One region of the Streptomyces sp. NPDC043876 genome, then DNA from elsewhere that is predicted to be linked to it. Evidence: riboswitches for the same ligand, from Rfam matches in the RefSeq annotation. Region 1 holds a riboswitch; each other region holds the start of a gene.
The links. A riboswitch is a leader RNA that binds a small molecule or an ion and turns the genes downstream of it on or off. The one in region 1 is predicted to bind cyclic di-AMP.
Positions count from the first base shown of each region.

Region 1 (4,350 bases):
TCCGCATCGCTTCCGTCAGCCACCCCGAGATCGTCTCCGACCCGCACCTCAGCCAGGCCGAGGTGCGCGCCATCGTGGCCCTCGCCCGGAGCCTGCACATCGAGGTCGTCCCCGAGATCGACTCGCCCGGACACCTGGGCGCCGTCCTGCGCGCCCACCCCGCCCTCCAGCTGCGCGACGCGGCCGGGCGGGCCGTCAAGGGCGCCGTGGACATCTCCGACCCGGCGTCCGCGCGGCTCGTCGACGAGCTGCTGCGCGAATACCTGCCGCTCTTCCCCGGCGCGCGCTGGCACGTCGGCGCCGACGAGTACCAGGCGCTGGTCGTCAAGGACCCGCAGGCCTCCTTCCCGCAGCTCGCGGCGGCCGCCCGGAAGCGGTACGGCGCCGGGGCGCGCGTCTTCGACCTGGCCACCGGCTGGCTGAACGACCGCGCGTCCGTGGTCCGGGCCGCCGGCCGGCAGCCCAAGGCGTGGAACGACGGCTTCTTCACCGGGGGCGCGGCCACCGCCGCGCGGGACATCGAGGTGGAGTACTGGACGGGCAAGGAGATCGGCGCCCGCCCGCCCCTGGAGTACCTGCGCGAGGGCCGGCCCGTGGTCAACCTCAACGACGAGTACCTGTACTACGTCCTCGGCGAGCCCAACGACTTCACCTACCCGACCGGCCGGCGGATCTACGAACAGTGGACCCCGCTCGTGCTGCGCGGCACCGAGGCCGTGCCCGCCCGCTACGCCGACCGGATCCTGGGCGCCCGGCTCGCCGTCTGGTGCGACCTGGCCGGATCGCAGACCCAGGCGCAGGTCGCCGCCGGGATCCGGCTGCCGCTGGCCGCCCTCGCCCAAAAGGTCTGGGACCCGCGGCCGCCCGGGCCGACGTGGAGTCAGTTCACCGCGCTGGCCGACCGCCTGAGGTGAGGCGGGATCCCGGGACCGGCCCGCGCGGCGTGCTCCGCCCGGGGTCCGCTCAGTAGGCGCCGTTGACGTTGTCGATCGAACCGTAGCGGGCGGCCGCGTAGTTGCAGGCGGCGGTGATGTTCGCGACCGGGTCGTAGGAGTCGGACGACGTGCCGGGCACGTGGTAGGCCCTGAAGGTGGGGTCGATGACCTGGAGGAGGCCCTTCGAGGGAATGCCCGCGGCCGCGTTGGAGTCCCAGTTGTTGATGGCGAGCGGGTTGCCCGAGGACTCGCGCAGCACGTTGCGGTGAATTCCGTCGTAGGTTCCGGGAATTCCGTGCTGGGCCATGATCTCCAGCGACTGGCGAATCCACCCGTCGAGGTTGTTGGCGTACAGAGTGGTGGGCCGTGCGGAACGGTCGGCGCGGGCGGGCGTGGCCGTGGTATTCCGATGGGCGGCCAGGGCCGTGGCGGTGGCCTTGGCCGATCCCGAACTCGCCTTTGCGGCCCCGCCGATCGTCAGCTTGGTTCCCGGGCGGATGACGGACGGGTCGCTGCCGATCACCGAGCGGTTGTCCGCGTACAGCTTCTTCCAGCCGCCGCTCACGGAATGCGTTTGCGCGATCTTGGAAAGGGTGTCGCCGGGCACCACGGAATAGACCGTGGGGGCGGCGGCCTTCGTCGCGGCCGTGGAAGCGGTGGGCGCCTTGGCGGCCGCGGCCGGCTGAGCGGCCTCCGCCCCGGAGGCGCTGATCAGCGGGAGGGCGAGGGCGAAACCGCCGGTGCCCGCGACGGCGACCAGACGGGCCACCCGGCTGTTCTTGGGACGGCGGTGCTTGCCCGATGCGGACATGGCGCATTCCTCTCCGTCGCCTGCGAGGTGAGCTGTCGGGTTCGGACGGGAGCTGTCCGGCCGCACCGCGGCACGCGTGTTCCGGACATGCCTCGGGCATGACGAAGACGTGCGTGCCGGTGGTGCGACTTCACCCCGAGCCGGTCCGGATTCATGATCCGGACCGGCGGCCTACCTGGTTCCCCCGCTCCTGCCGTACGTGAAGTGGGATGGGTTTCCGGGTGGCGGCAGGATTCGGCGTTCCACCTGGATTGCGGTGACCGTAAACGAAGAGGGAGGGCGGGAACAAGGGGCGAATTCCGCGTGGTGATCGTCTTATCGGTACCGGTCCGCGGAATGCGTCACACCCGTACGGGCCGTGGATCCCGAATTTCATTGCGGGGCCCGGAATTGAACCTTCCGGATCTTTTACGGGTGGCGGCGGTCCGGCCTGTTCCGCGTGACTCACATCACCGCCGGGGCGCCCGTTCCGCATTCAAGGGCAAATCACCCCTAGCTGCCTCTAAAGGTGTTTCTCGCACCTCCACCGGCCGCGCCTCCTCCGGCAGTTCCGCGCGCCCGGGGGGCGCCCCGGGCGTCTGCGGGACCCAGGCGTCCGGCGCCCGGGCGCCGTCGGCCGCCCGAAGTGTGCCGGTGGCCCCGCCGGGAGGCTCCCGCCGTGTACGTTCGCAGCACGGGACGGATCACAGGAGAGCGGGGTATGACGTGACGCATCGCGTACGAGGGGTCATCGCACGGAGCAAGGGCGCGCCGGTGGAGACGACAACGATCCTCGTGCCCGACCCGGGGCCGGGCGAGGCGCTCGTCCAGGTCCAGGCCTGCGGGGTCTGCCACACCGACCTGCACTACCGGGAGGGCGGCATCAACGACGCCTTCCCCTTCCTCCTCGGCCACGAGGCCGCCGGAGTGGTGGAGGCCGTCGGCCCCGATGTCACCGGCGTCGCCCCCGGCGACTTCGTGATCCTCAACTGGCGCGCCGTGTGCGGCCGCTGCCGCGCCTGCAAGCGCGGGCGCCCCTGGTACTGCTTCGACACCCACAACGCCACCCAGTCCATGACCCTGGAGGACGGCACTCCGCTCTCCCCGGCGCTGGGCATCGGAGCCTTCGCCGAGAAGACCCTGGTCGCCGCCGGCCAGTGCACCAAGGTGGACCCGGCGGCCTCGGCCGCCGCCGCCGGGCTGCTGGGCTGCGGGGTGATGGCGGGCCTCGGCGCGGCCCTCAACACCGGGAACGTCGGCCGCGGCGACTCGGTGGCCGTCATCGGCTGCGGCGGCGTGGGCAGCGCGGCCGTCGCCGGGGCCCGGCTCGCCGGCGCGGGCCGGATCATCGCGGTGGACCTGGACGACCGCAAGCTGGAACAGGCCAGGGGGCTGGGCGCCACCCACACCGTCAACGGCCGGACCGAGGACGTGGTCAAGGCGGTCCAGGCGCTGACCGGCGGCAACGGAGCGGACGTGGTCATCGACGCCGTCGGCCGCCCCGAGACCTACCGGCAGGCGTTCTACGCCCGCGACCTGGCCGGCACCGTGGTGCTGGTCGGCGTCCCCACCCCGGAGATGACCCTCGAACTCCCGCTGCTCGACGTCTTCGGCCGCGGCGGCGCCCTCAAGTCCTCCTGGTACGGGGACTGCCTGCCCGAGCGGGACTTCCCGCTGCTGATCGACCTCTACCTCCAGGGCCGCCTCGACCTCGACGCGTTCGTCTCCGAGACCATCGCGCTCGACGACGTGGAGGAAGCCTTCGCCCGCATGGAACGCGGCGAAGTCCTCCGCTCGGTCGTCCTCTTCTGACCACGAGCCCCGGGCCACCCCCCGTCCCGGGGCCGCCACATCAGCCCCGGCGACGGCGATATCAGCCCCGCCGGCGTTTGAGGCGCCGCCGGAGGCAGCACCGGGCCCGCACGACCCGCACCGGAACCCACCGCACCGGGCCCGCACGACCCGCACCGGAACCCACCGCACCGGAACCCACCACACCCGACCCTTGGATCGTCCGTGACCCACAGCCACAGCCAGAGCCGCAGCTACCGCCAGCCCGGCGTAGTCCTGACCGACCACCGCTTCACGGTCCCGCTGGACCACGACCGCCCGGACGGCGAGCGCATCGAGCTGTACGCCCGCGAGGCCGTGGCGACGGGCAAGGACCCGGCCACGCTGCCCTGGCTGCTCTACCTGGAGGGCGGCCCCGGCTTCGGCGCCCGCCGCTTCACCGGCCGCCAGGCCTGGCTGGACCGGGCCCTGACCGAGTTCCGCGTCCTCCTCCTGGACCAGCGCGGCACCGGCCGTTCCACCCCCGCGAACCGCCAGACCCTCCCGCTGCGCGGCGGCCCCGCCGAACAGGCCGACTACCTCGCCCACTTCCGCGCTGACGCGATCGTCCGCGACTGCGAAGCCATCCGCCCCGCCCTCACCGGCGGCGCGCCCTGGACCGTACTCGGCCAGAGCTTCGGCGGGTTCTGCGTCACCCACTACCTCGGCGCCGCGCCCGAGGGGCTCAGCGCCGCGCTGATCACCGGCGGCCTGCCGTCCCTCGACGCCACCGCCGACGAGGTCTACGCCGCGGCGCTCCCGCGCGTCGAGCGCAAGAACCTGGCGCACTACGCC
Region 1 is NZ_JBWKDV010000003.1:127,766-132,115, forward strand. Features, by position in the region: gene AC0693_RS09975 (beta-N-acetylhexosaminidase) at 1-914, shown strand, start outside; gene AC0693_RS09980 (LysM peptidoglycan-binding domain-containing protein) at 964-1,746, opposite strand; cyclic di-AMP (ydaO/yuaA leader) riboswitch at 1,751-1,996, opposite strand; gene AC0693_RS09985 (S-(hydroxymethyl)mycothiol dehydrogenase) at 2,452-3,537, shown strand; gene AC0693_RS09990 (alpha/beta fold hydrolase) at 3,742-4,350, shown strand, end outside.

Region 2 (4,350 bases), on a different contig from region 1:
GCAACCCCCGCCAGCGCGCGCTCCTCCAGGAGTCGCTGGCGGCCGGTGCGACGGAGCTGCTGGCGACCGGGATCGAGGAACTGCTCCGGTACGACGGTCCCGTGGAGCTGGCGACCTGGCGCTACGCGACCGAGCCGCTGACCATCGGCGGCCAGGACGTCCCGGCGGGCGATCCGGTGCTCGTCGTCCTCGCGGCGGCCGACCGGGACCCGGCGCGCTTCGACGCGCCGGACGCTCTGGACCTCGCGCGGAGCGACAACCAGCACCTCGGATACGGGCACGGCATCCACTACTGCCTGGGCGCTCCGCTGGCCCGACTGGAGGGTCAGACGGCGCTCGCGAGTTTGCTGACGCGTCTGCCCGATCTGGAACTGGCCATTCCTCCCGAGGAGCTGCGGTGGCGGGGCGGACTGATCATGCGTGGCCTGCGCACGCTTCCGGTCCGCTTCACAACCCCAAACGTTGCGGATGCGGAAGGGGCGGTGCCGGGGCCCGTGGCTGACTAACAGTCAACTCTGTGACCTCGACGTGATCTGCGCATCATCGACTTGTGACAAGCGTTCGAACCCGGCTAGGTTCGCGTCGCCCCCGCCGCCACGCGAAAGGTCCACCCTCATGCGTTCCGGGAACGGCCGCCACAGACGCCCCCGTCAGGTCCCCGCCCTCGTCGTCACCGCCGGAGTCGCCGGCTCCGCACTCGCTCTGCCGCTGTTCGCCGCCTCCGGCGCGAACGCGGCCGAGACCACCACCTGGGACAGGGTGGCCGAGTGCGAGAGCGGCGGAACCTGGAGCGCCGATTTCGGCAGCGGGTCGTACGGCGGACTCCAGTTCACGCTGGAACAGTGGAAGAGCGCGGGCGGGCTGGAGTTCGCCGCGCGGCCCGACCTCGCCAGCCGCTCGCAGCAGATAGCCATCGCCGAGCGGGTCCTCGCCTCGCAGGGACCGCAGGCCTGGCCGCTGTGCGGGGAGTCCTCCGGGCTCACCCGGGGCGGCCCCGCGCCCACCGTCGACCCGGGCCGCGCAGGTTCCGGTTCCGTCGCGCCGAGCCCGCTGCGCCCCGAAGGAACCCCGGCCTCCGGTGCGGGTCCGCTCGCCGGAGCGCCCGCGCCCGCCTCGACGCCGGCCTCCACCGGGCACATCCCCGGAGCCACCGCCCCGTCCGGGGCCAACGCCTCGCCCGGCGCGCTGCCGGCGGTCCCCGAGACCCCGCTGACCTCCGGACTGCCCGTCATGCCGCCCCCGGCGCCCGAGACCGGTGGCCCCGCCACCCCGACCGGGCCCACGGGAACGCCCGTGGCGCCCGTACCCGGCGGCTCCGCGCTCCCGGGCGGTCCGACGGCCTCCCCGTCGAACCCCGCGACTCCGGCGGCCCCGACGGGCCCGGCCGCCACGCCCGGCTCCGCGGCCACGCCGCAGGGCGAAACGTCGGCAACCGGTGGAAAGCACCGCGGAACGCCCGCCGCGGAGACGCCCGCGGCCCCTGACGCCCTGTCGGATCCGTCGTACACCGTCAAGGCCGGGGACAACCTGACGGCGATCGCGACCGCCCAGGGGGTCGAGGGTGGCTGGAATGCCCTTTACGAGGCAAATCAGCAGGTCATCGGGCATGACGCCGACCTCATCACCCCGGGGCAGAATCTCGATCTAAGCCAGAAATAGGGGCACTTCGGGCGCGAAGATCGCCTTGTATGTCCCCTTCGTGCAAGTGAGACATGCATCTCTTCGGTCCAACTGGCGTGTCCTGGTCGGAGACTGCCGCAAACCCGGCTCTCACCTGCGTAAACACCCGTCCCGGGAGCGCAAGTAGGGCCCGTTTCTCCCCGATGTCCCTCGTTGAACATCGGGGAGAGACCTGTCTACCTTCTGAATCGCTCGCCACCGCGGGCTCCTTCGACCGCATCGCCGAATCCTGCCGGCGGACGGAGGGAACAGTCGTCGCGCAAGCGCCGAAGGCAGGAGCGGGGGAACCAAGGTAAGTGCCGGAACCGGCCGTTGAGAGACGGTCACGGAACCGGCTTGGGGTTAAGCCGCGCACCACGGTGCGCGACCGGGCAACTCATCCGCCCGAACCCGACAGCTCACTTCGCAGGCGTCGGTGAGGAGAAAACCATGCTGCTTTCCGGCAAGGGCAAGCACCGTCGCGCCTCCAAGGCCACCCGTGTCGTCACCCTCGTCGGTGTCGCCGGTGTCGCCGTGGCGGCCCCGCTGATGACCGCGGGCGCCGCGAGCGCCGCGACCACCTCCCAGTGGGACGCCGTCGCCGCGTGCGAGTCCGGCGGCAACTGGTCCATCAACACGGGCAACGGCTACTACGGCGGCGTGCAGTTCTCGTCCTCCACCTGGGCGGCGTACGGCGGCAAGGCCTACGCCCCGCAGGCCAACCAGGCCACCAAGTCGCAGCAGATAGCCATCGCCGAGAAGGTCCTCAAGGGCCAGGGCAAGGGCGCGTGGCCGTCCTGCGGCGTGGGCCTGTCGAACGCGGCCTACAACGGCGGCGCGGCCGAGGCCCCCAAGCAGGCCAAGCCCGAGAAGAAGGCCGAGAAGAAGGCCCAGCCGAAGCAGGAGACCAAGCGCGCCGAGGCGCCGGTCACCCGCTCCGAGCGCGCCGAGACCCCGGCCCCCGTCAAGAAGACCCCGGCCGCCGAGGCCCCCAAGACGGGCAACGGCTCCTACGAGGTCAAGGCCGGCGACACCCTCGGCACCATCGCCCAGGCGAACGCCGTCAAGGGCGGCTGGCAGCACGTGTTCGAGCTGAACAAGGACATCGTGCAGGACGCCGACCTGATCTTCCCGGGTCAGAAGCTGAAGCTCAGCTGAACCCCGCGGTAACGCTCCACGCATGACCACCACCGCCCGGCGCGTATCCCCTCACGCGCCGGGCTGTCGTGTTTCCGCGGGCGGAATCCCGCCTTCAGCCTTGCTCTATGTCCTGTAAGAGGGGTATTCCCACCCTTTTTCGTCCCAGGGAGCGGTTGCTCGGCGGGCCGACCGCCCCGATCCGGTTAGGCTCTAAGCGGCAGGGCCGTCCCACGGCCCGACACGCCACCGCACACCCAGCGCCACATCCCATAAGGAGATGCTCGTGCCGTCCATCGACGTCGTCGTAGCCCGGGAAATCCTGGACTCCCGAGGCAACCCCACGGTCGAGGTCGAGGTTGGCCTCGACGACGGCAGCACCGGCCGTGCTGCTGTTCCGTCCGGCGCCTCCACCGGTGCCTTCGAGGCCGTCGAGCTGCGGGACGGTGACGCCAACCGCTACCTCGGCAAGGGCGTCGAGAAGGCCGTCCTCGCCGTCATCGAGCAGATCGGCCCGGAGCTCGTCGGCTACGACGCCACCGAGCAGCGCCTGATCGACCAGGCCATGTGCGACCTGGACGCCACCGACAACAAGGGCTCGCTGGGCGCCAACGCGATCCTCGGTGTCTCCCTGGCCGTCGCGCACGCCGCGTCCGAGGCCTCGGACCTGCCGCTCTTCCGCTACCTCGGTGGCCCGAACGCGCACCTGCTGCCCGTTCCGATGATGAACATCCTGAACGGCGGGTCGCACGCCGACTCCAACGTGGACATCCAGGAGTTCATGATCGCTCCGATCGGCGCGGAGTCCTTCTCCGAGGCGCTGCGCTGGGGTTCCGAGGTCTACCACACCCTCAAGAAGGTCCTGCACAGCAAGGGCCTCTCCACCGGCCTGGGCGACGAGGGCGGCTTCGCCCCGAACCTGGAGTCCAACCGCGCCGCGCTCGACCTCATCGTCGAGGCCATCAAGCTGGCCGGCTACGTCCCGGGCAAGGACATCGCGCTGGCGCTCGACGCCGCCGCGTCCGAGTTCTACAAGGACGGCAAGTACGAGTACGAGGGCCAGTCCCGCTCGGCCGCCGAGATGACCGAGTACTACGAGGAGCTCTGCGCCGCGTACCCGCTGGTCTCCCTCGAAGACCCGCTGTTCGAGGACGACTGGGCCGGCTGGAAGATCCTCACCGACCGCCTGGGCTCCAAGGTCCAGATCGTCGGCGACGACCTCTTCGTCACCAACCCGGAGCGCCTCGCCCGCGGCATCGAAGAGGGCTCGGCGAACGCCCTGCTCGTCAAGGTGAACCAGATCGGTTCGCTGACCGAGGCCCTGGACGCCGTCGAGATGGCCCAGCGCAACGGCTTCAAGTGCATGATGTCGCACCGCTCCGGCGAGACCGAGGACGTCACCATCGCCGACCTCGCCGTCGCGGTGAACTGCGGTCAGATCAAGAGCGGCGCCCCGGCCCGCTCGGACCGCGTCGCCAAGTACAACCAGCTGCTGCGCATCGAGGAGATCCTCGACGACGCCGCGGTGTACGCGGGCCGCTCCGCCTTCCCGCG
Region 2 is NZ_JBWKDV010000010.1:84,364-88,713, reverse strand. Features, by position in the region: gene AC0693_RS28345 (cytochrome P450 family protein) at 1-506, shown strand, start outside; gene AC0693_RS28340 (LysM peptidoglycan-binding domain-containing protein) at 616-1,659, shown strand; cyclic di-AMP (ydaO/yuaA leader) riboswitch at 1,935-2,107, shown strand; gene AC0693_RS28335 (transglycosylase family protein) at 2,110-2,817, shown strand; gene eno (phosphopyruvate hydratase) at 3,077-4,350, shown strand, end outside.
Region 2: another riboswitch for cyclic di-AMP. It lies ahead of AC0693_RS28335 (transglycosylase family protein); the one in region 1 lies ahead of AC0693_RS09980 (LysM peptidoglycan-binding domain-containing protein).

Region 3 (4,350 bases), on a different contig from region 1:
GGTCCCCCGAGGACTCCCCGCGCAGTCGCCTGCCGATCCACGGCACGAGGTGCTCCCGTGCCCACTGGATGTTGTCGCGGGTCACCTCGGCCGAGCCGCGCGGCTGCTGCGGGGGCCACGGCTGGTCCGGGTCCGCGGGCACCTCCAGGCCGAGCACCTGCGCGGCGCGCAGCGCGACCCGGGTGTGCCCCTCGGGCGAGAGGTGCAGCCGGTCGTGGTCCCAAGCCCGCCTGTCCTGTACGGACTTCAGCGACCAGAGGTCGAGCACCGGGCATCCGTACCGGTCGGCGATGGACCGGACGTGCGCCGAGTACGTCGCCACCTTGCCCCGGATGTGCCTGAGCACCGGCACCCCGCGGGTGTCGAAACCGGTGGTGATCATCACCATGCCGACGGACCCGACGAGGTCGGCGAGGGCCGCCTCGAACCGCTCCGCCACGTCGTCGGGGTCGCTCCCCGGCCGGATGATGTCATTGCCCCCGGCGCAGAAGCTGACCAGGTCGGGCGCCAGTTCCTTGGCCCGCGGTACCTGGTCGGCCACGATCTGGTCCAGGAGCTTCCCCCGCACGGCGAGGTTGGCGTACCGGAAGTCGTGCTCCTCGCGCTGGTCCGCGAGGAGCACGGCGAGCCGGTCGGCCCAGCCCACGCACAGGCCCCCCGGCCCCGGGTCGCCCACACCCTCGGTGAAACTGTCCCCGATCGCCGCGTACGAGCCGATGCCCGGCAGTGCCGTCTTGATTTCCGTCGTCCGTGCCGTCGTCTTCGTCGTCATCGCTGTCGTCGCTGCCACGAGAGCCCATACTCCACCCCGGGCGGTGACCTACGCGACCGTAGCCACCCCTTGACGGACCGTGATCTTTACCACCCGGCGGGTAAGGAATAAGTGAGGAGTCCGTCAGGTCTTTCAAGGGAGGCGGGGACACCGACGCGGCGGTGGCGTCAGACGTTCACGCCCTTCGAGCGCAGGTAGCCCAGCGGGTCGATGTCCGTGCCGTAGCCGGACCCGGTGCGGATCTCGAAGTGCAGGTGCGGGCCGGTGACGTTGCCGGTGGCACCGGAGAGGCCGATGCTCTGGCCCGCGGTCACGCTCTGGCCGACCGAGACCGAGAGCTGGGACAGGTGGCCGTACTGCGAGTAGCGGCCGTCCGCGTGCCGGATGACGACCTCGTTGCCGTACGCGCCGCCCCAGCCGGCGGAGACCACGGTGCCCGCGCCGACCGCGTGGACGGTGGTGCCGGTGCCCACGGCGAAGTCGACGCCGGTGTGGTAACCGCTGGACCACATGCTGCCGCTCGCCCGGTACTGGGTGGCGATGGAGGCGGAGACCGGGGCGACGAAGCCGGAGGCCGAGGCGGTACCGCTGCCCGAGCCCGTGCCGGCGGAGGTGCCGCCCCGAGCACTCGTTCCCTCCTGCGACGCACCCTCGTCGGCCGTGGCGGCCGGGGCCTCCGCGGCGGCGGCGCCCTCGTCCTGGCCCGCGTCCTCGTCCGCGTCCGCAGCGTCGTCCGCCACCGGCGCGGGTTCCTCGGCGCTCTGCGCGGCGGGCGCCGGAGCCTGTCCGCCCGGTCCGCCGAGCGCGAGCTTCAGCCCCGGGTGGATCAGCGAGGGGTCGGAGCCGACGGCCTCGCGGTTGTCCGCGTAGAGGCGCTGCCAACCACCGCTCAGGTGCCGCTCCGCGGCGATCTCCGAGAGGCAGTCGCCGGACACCACGGTGTACACCGAGGAGGCCTCGGGCGCGGCGGCCGCGGCCCGGAGCGCCGCCGGAGCCTGGGCCGGGAGGGCCTGGGCCGGCAGCGCGGCGGTGGCGGGAGCCGTGGCCTGCGGGGCGGCCTGCGCGCCGGCGGCGCCCAGCAGCGGCAGCGCGAGCGCCGCGCTTCCGGTGCCCGCGACGACGAGACCGCGGGTGAATGCGGCGGACTTCGGACGGCGGTGCTTTCCCTTTGCGGGCATGGTGAATTCCTCTCCGTCGCCTGCGAGGTGAGCTGTCGGGTTCGGACTGGAGATGTCCGGCCGTAGATCTACGGCTTCACCCCGAGCCGTCCGGAGGAGATCCATTCGAGAACATCGAGAAGATCGGATTCGGAAACGGCGGCTTACCTGGTTCCCCCGCTCCTGCCGGGCGCGTGGATCGTCGGGTGCGGTGCCGGACGGTGGCAGGATTAGGCGGTCCATCCGGGTGGAGGTGAAGGTATTGGCTCCGGTCCCGTGGAACAAGCCGCGAATTCCCTTGGGTAATGGCGCGGGTGAGGGGCCGCCGGAATTCCGGTCACCCTCCGTGGAATCCGCTGCGGCAACACCCTTGCGCACAAGGCAATTCGGCTTTAGCGATCACACACTCACGGTCACCGTATGATCCTGCTCACGGGGACGGGCCCGATCTCCCCGCCCCTTATGGCAAGTTGCGTTCAACCAGCGCAATTCGGACATGCCGCGACGATACGGAGGAGTCTTCGTGACCCAGCAGATACCCCAGGCCCCGTCCACGGAGCCGGAACTGACCGGAGTGCGCAACTTCCGTGACGTGGGCGGCCTCCCGGCCACCGACGGACGGAGGGTCAGATCGGGACAGGTCTACCGAAGCGGACATCTGGCGCATGCCACCGAAACCGACACGGAATTCCTCGCGTCGCTGGGTCTCCACACCGTCTTCGACTTCCGCAACGCCGCCGACCACGCCCTGGAGGGCCCGGACGTCGAGCTGCCGGGCGTGCGCAACGTCAACCTCCCGCTCTCCGACCCGGCGGACGGCACGGAGTTCTGGCGGATGGTCCGCGACGGCGATCTCGGCCAGCTGCGGGAGGCCCTCGGCGACGGCAAGGCCGCCCGGCGGATGGCCGCCTCCTACCGCGAGATCGTGACGACCCGCACCGCCGAGCACCGCCGGGTCGTGCAGGCGCTCGCCCGGAACGAGGTGCCGGTCCTGATGCACTGCGCGGCCGGCAAGGACCGGGCCGGGCTCTCGATCGCCGTCACCCTGCTCGCGCTCGACGTGGAGCGCGAGGCGATCGTGGCCGACTACCTGGAGTCGAACGCTCCGCACCGCCGCTACAAGGTGCGCCGCAGCGGCGGGACCCCCGAGGCCCGCTCCCCCGAGGTGATGGAGCTGCTCGCCCCGCTCTTCGACGCGCGCGCCGAGTACCTGCACGCGGCCTTCGAAACCCTGGAGGAGATCTGGGGCAGCACCGACCGCTACCTCGCCGAGGGCCTCGGCCTCGCGCCCGAGACCCTCGACGAGCTGCGCGACCGCCTCCTGGAGTGACGGCGCCGGCCGGTCCGCCGGGCGGCCGACCGGCGGACCACCCGGCGGGTCAGCGGTTCGCGACGGCCTGCTTGACCAGCGTCCTGCCGAAGTCCCACATCAGCCCGCCCCCGCCGTGGGCGTCGTCCATGACCTCCCGGAAGGCGCCCACGAAGCGGTCCACGTCCGCCTCGTCCACGATCAGCGGCGGAATCAGCTTGATCACTTCCAGGTGGTCACCGGAGACCTGGGTCAGGATCCGGTGCTTCTGGAGCAGCGGTACGACGACCATCTGCGCGAAGAGCCCCTTGCGCGCGGCCTGGAGCATGGTCCACCGGCTGCGCAGGCCCAGCGAGGACGGGCGGCCGAACTCGATGCCGATCATCAGCCCCCGGCCGCGCACCTCGTGCAGCAGTTCGTACTCGTCCACCATCGCCGCGAGCCGGCCGCGCAGCAGATCGCCCATGGCACGGGCGTTGGCCACGACCGACTCGTTCTCCATGACGGACAGCACCGCGAGCCCGGCGGCCATGGCCTGGGCGTTGGAGCCGAAGCTGGCCGAGTGCACGAGGACCCGGTCCATGGACGAGTACACCTTCTTGAAGATCCAGTCCTTGCCCAGGGTCGCGCCGACGGGCACGTAGCCGCCCGACAGGGCCTTGGCGACGCACACCAGGTCGGGTTCCACCCCGGCCTCGTGCTGGTAGGCGTAGAACTCCCCGGTCCGGCCGAAGCCGGTCTGCACCTCGTCCGCGATCAGCAGGGCCTTGTGCCGGTGCAGCAGCTCCTGCGCGGCGCGCAGGAAACCGGGCGGGGCCGCCAGCACCCCCTTGCCCTGGATCGGCTCCACGACGAAGGCGGCCACGTCGCCGCGCTTCAGCTCGCGCTCCAGGGCCCCCAGGTCCCCGAGGGCGATCCGGGTGTCGGGCAGCAGGGGCGCGAACCCGTCCCGGAAGCCCGCCTCCCCGTTCACCGACAGGGAGCCGGTGGTGAGCCCGTGGAAGGCGTGGTCGCAGTAGAGGACCCTGGGGCGGCCCGTGGCGAAGCGGGCGAACTTCAGCGCGGTCTCCACGGCCTCGGTGCCGCTGTTGCCGAAGAAGACCCGGTCCAGG
Region 3 is NZ_JBWKDV010000011.1:143,504-147,853, forward strand. Features, by position in the region: gene AC0693_RS30150 (SGNH/GDSL hydrolase family protein) at 1-772, opposite strand, end outside; gene AC0693_RS30155 (M23 family metallopeptidase) at 940-1,950, opposite strand; cyclic di-AMP (ydaO/yuaA leader) riboswitch at 1,953-2,132, opposite strand; gene AC0693_RS30160 (tyrosine-protein phosphatase) at 2,453-3,259, shown strand; gene AC0693_RS30165 (aspartate aminotransferase family protein) at 3,309-4,350, opposite strand, start outside.
Region 3: another riboswitch for cyclic di-AMP. It lies ahead of AC0693_RS30155 (M23 family metallopeptidase); the one in region 1 lies ahead of AC0693_RS09980 (LysM peptidoglycan-binding domain-containing protein).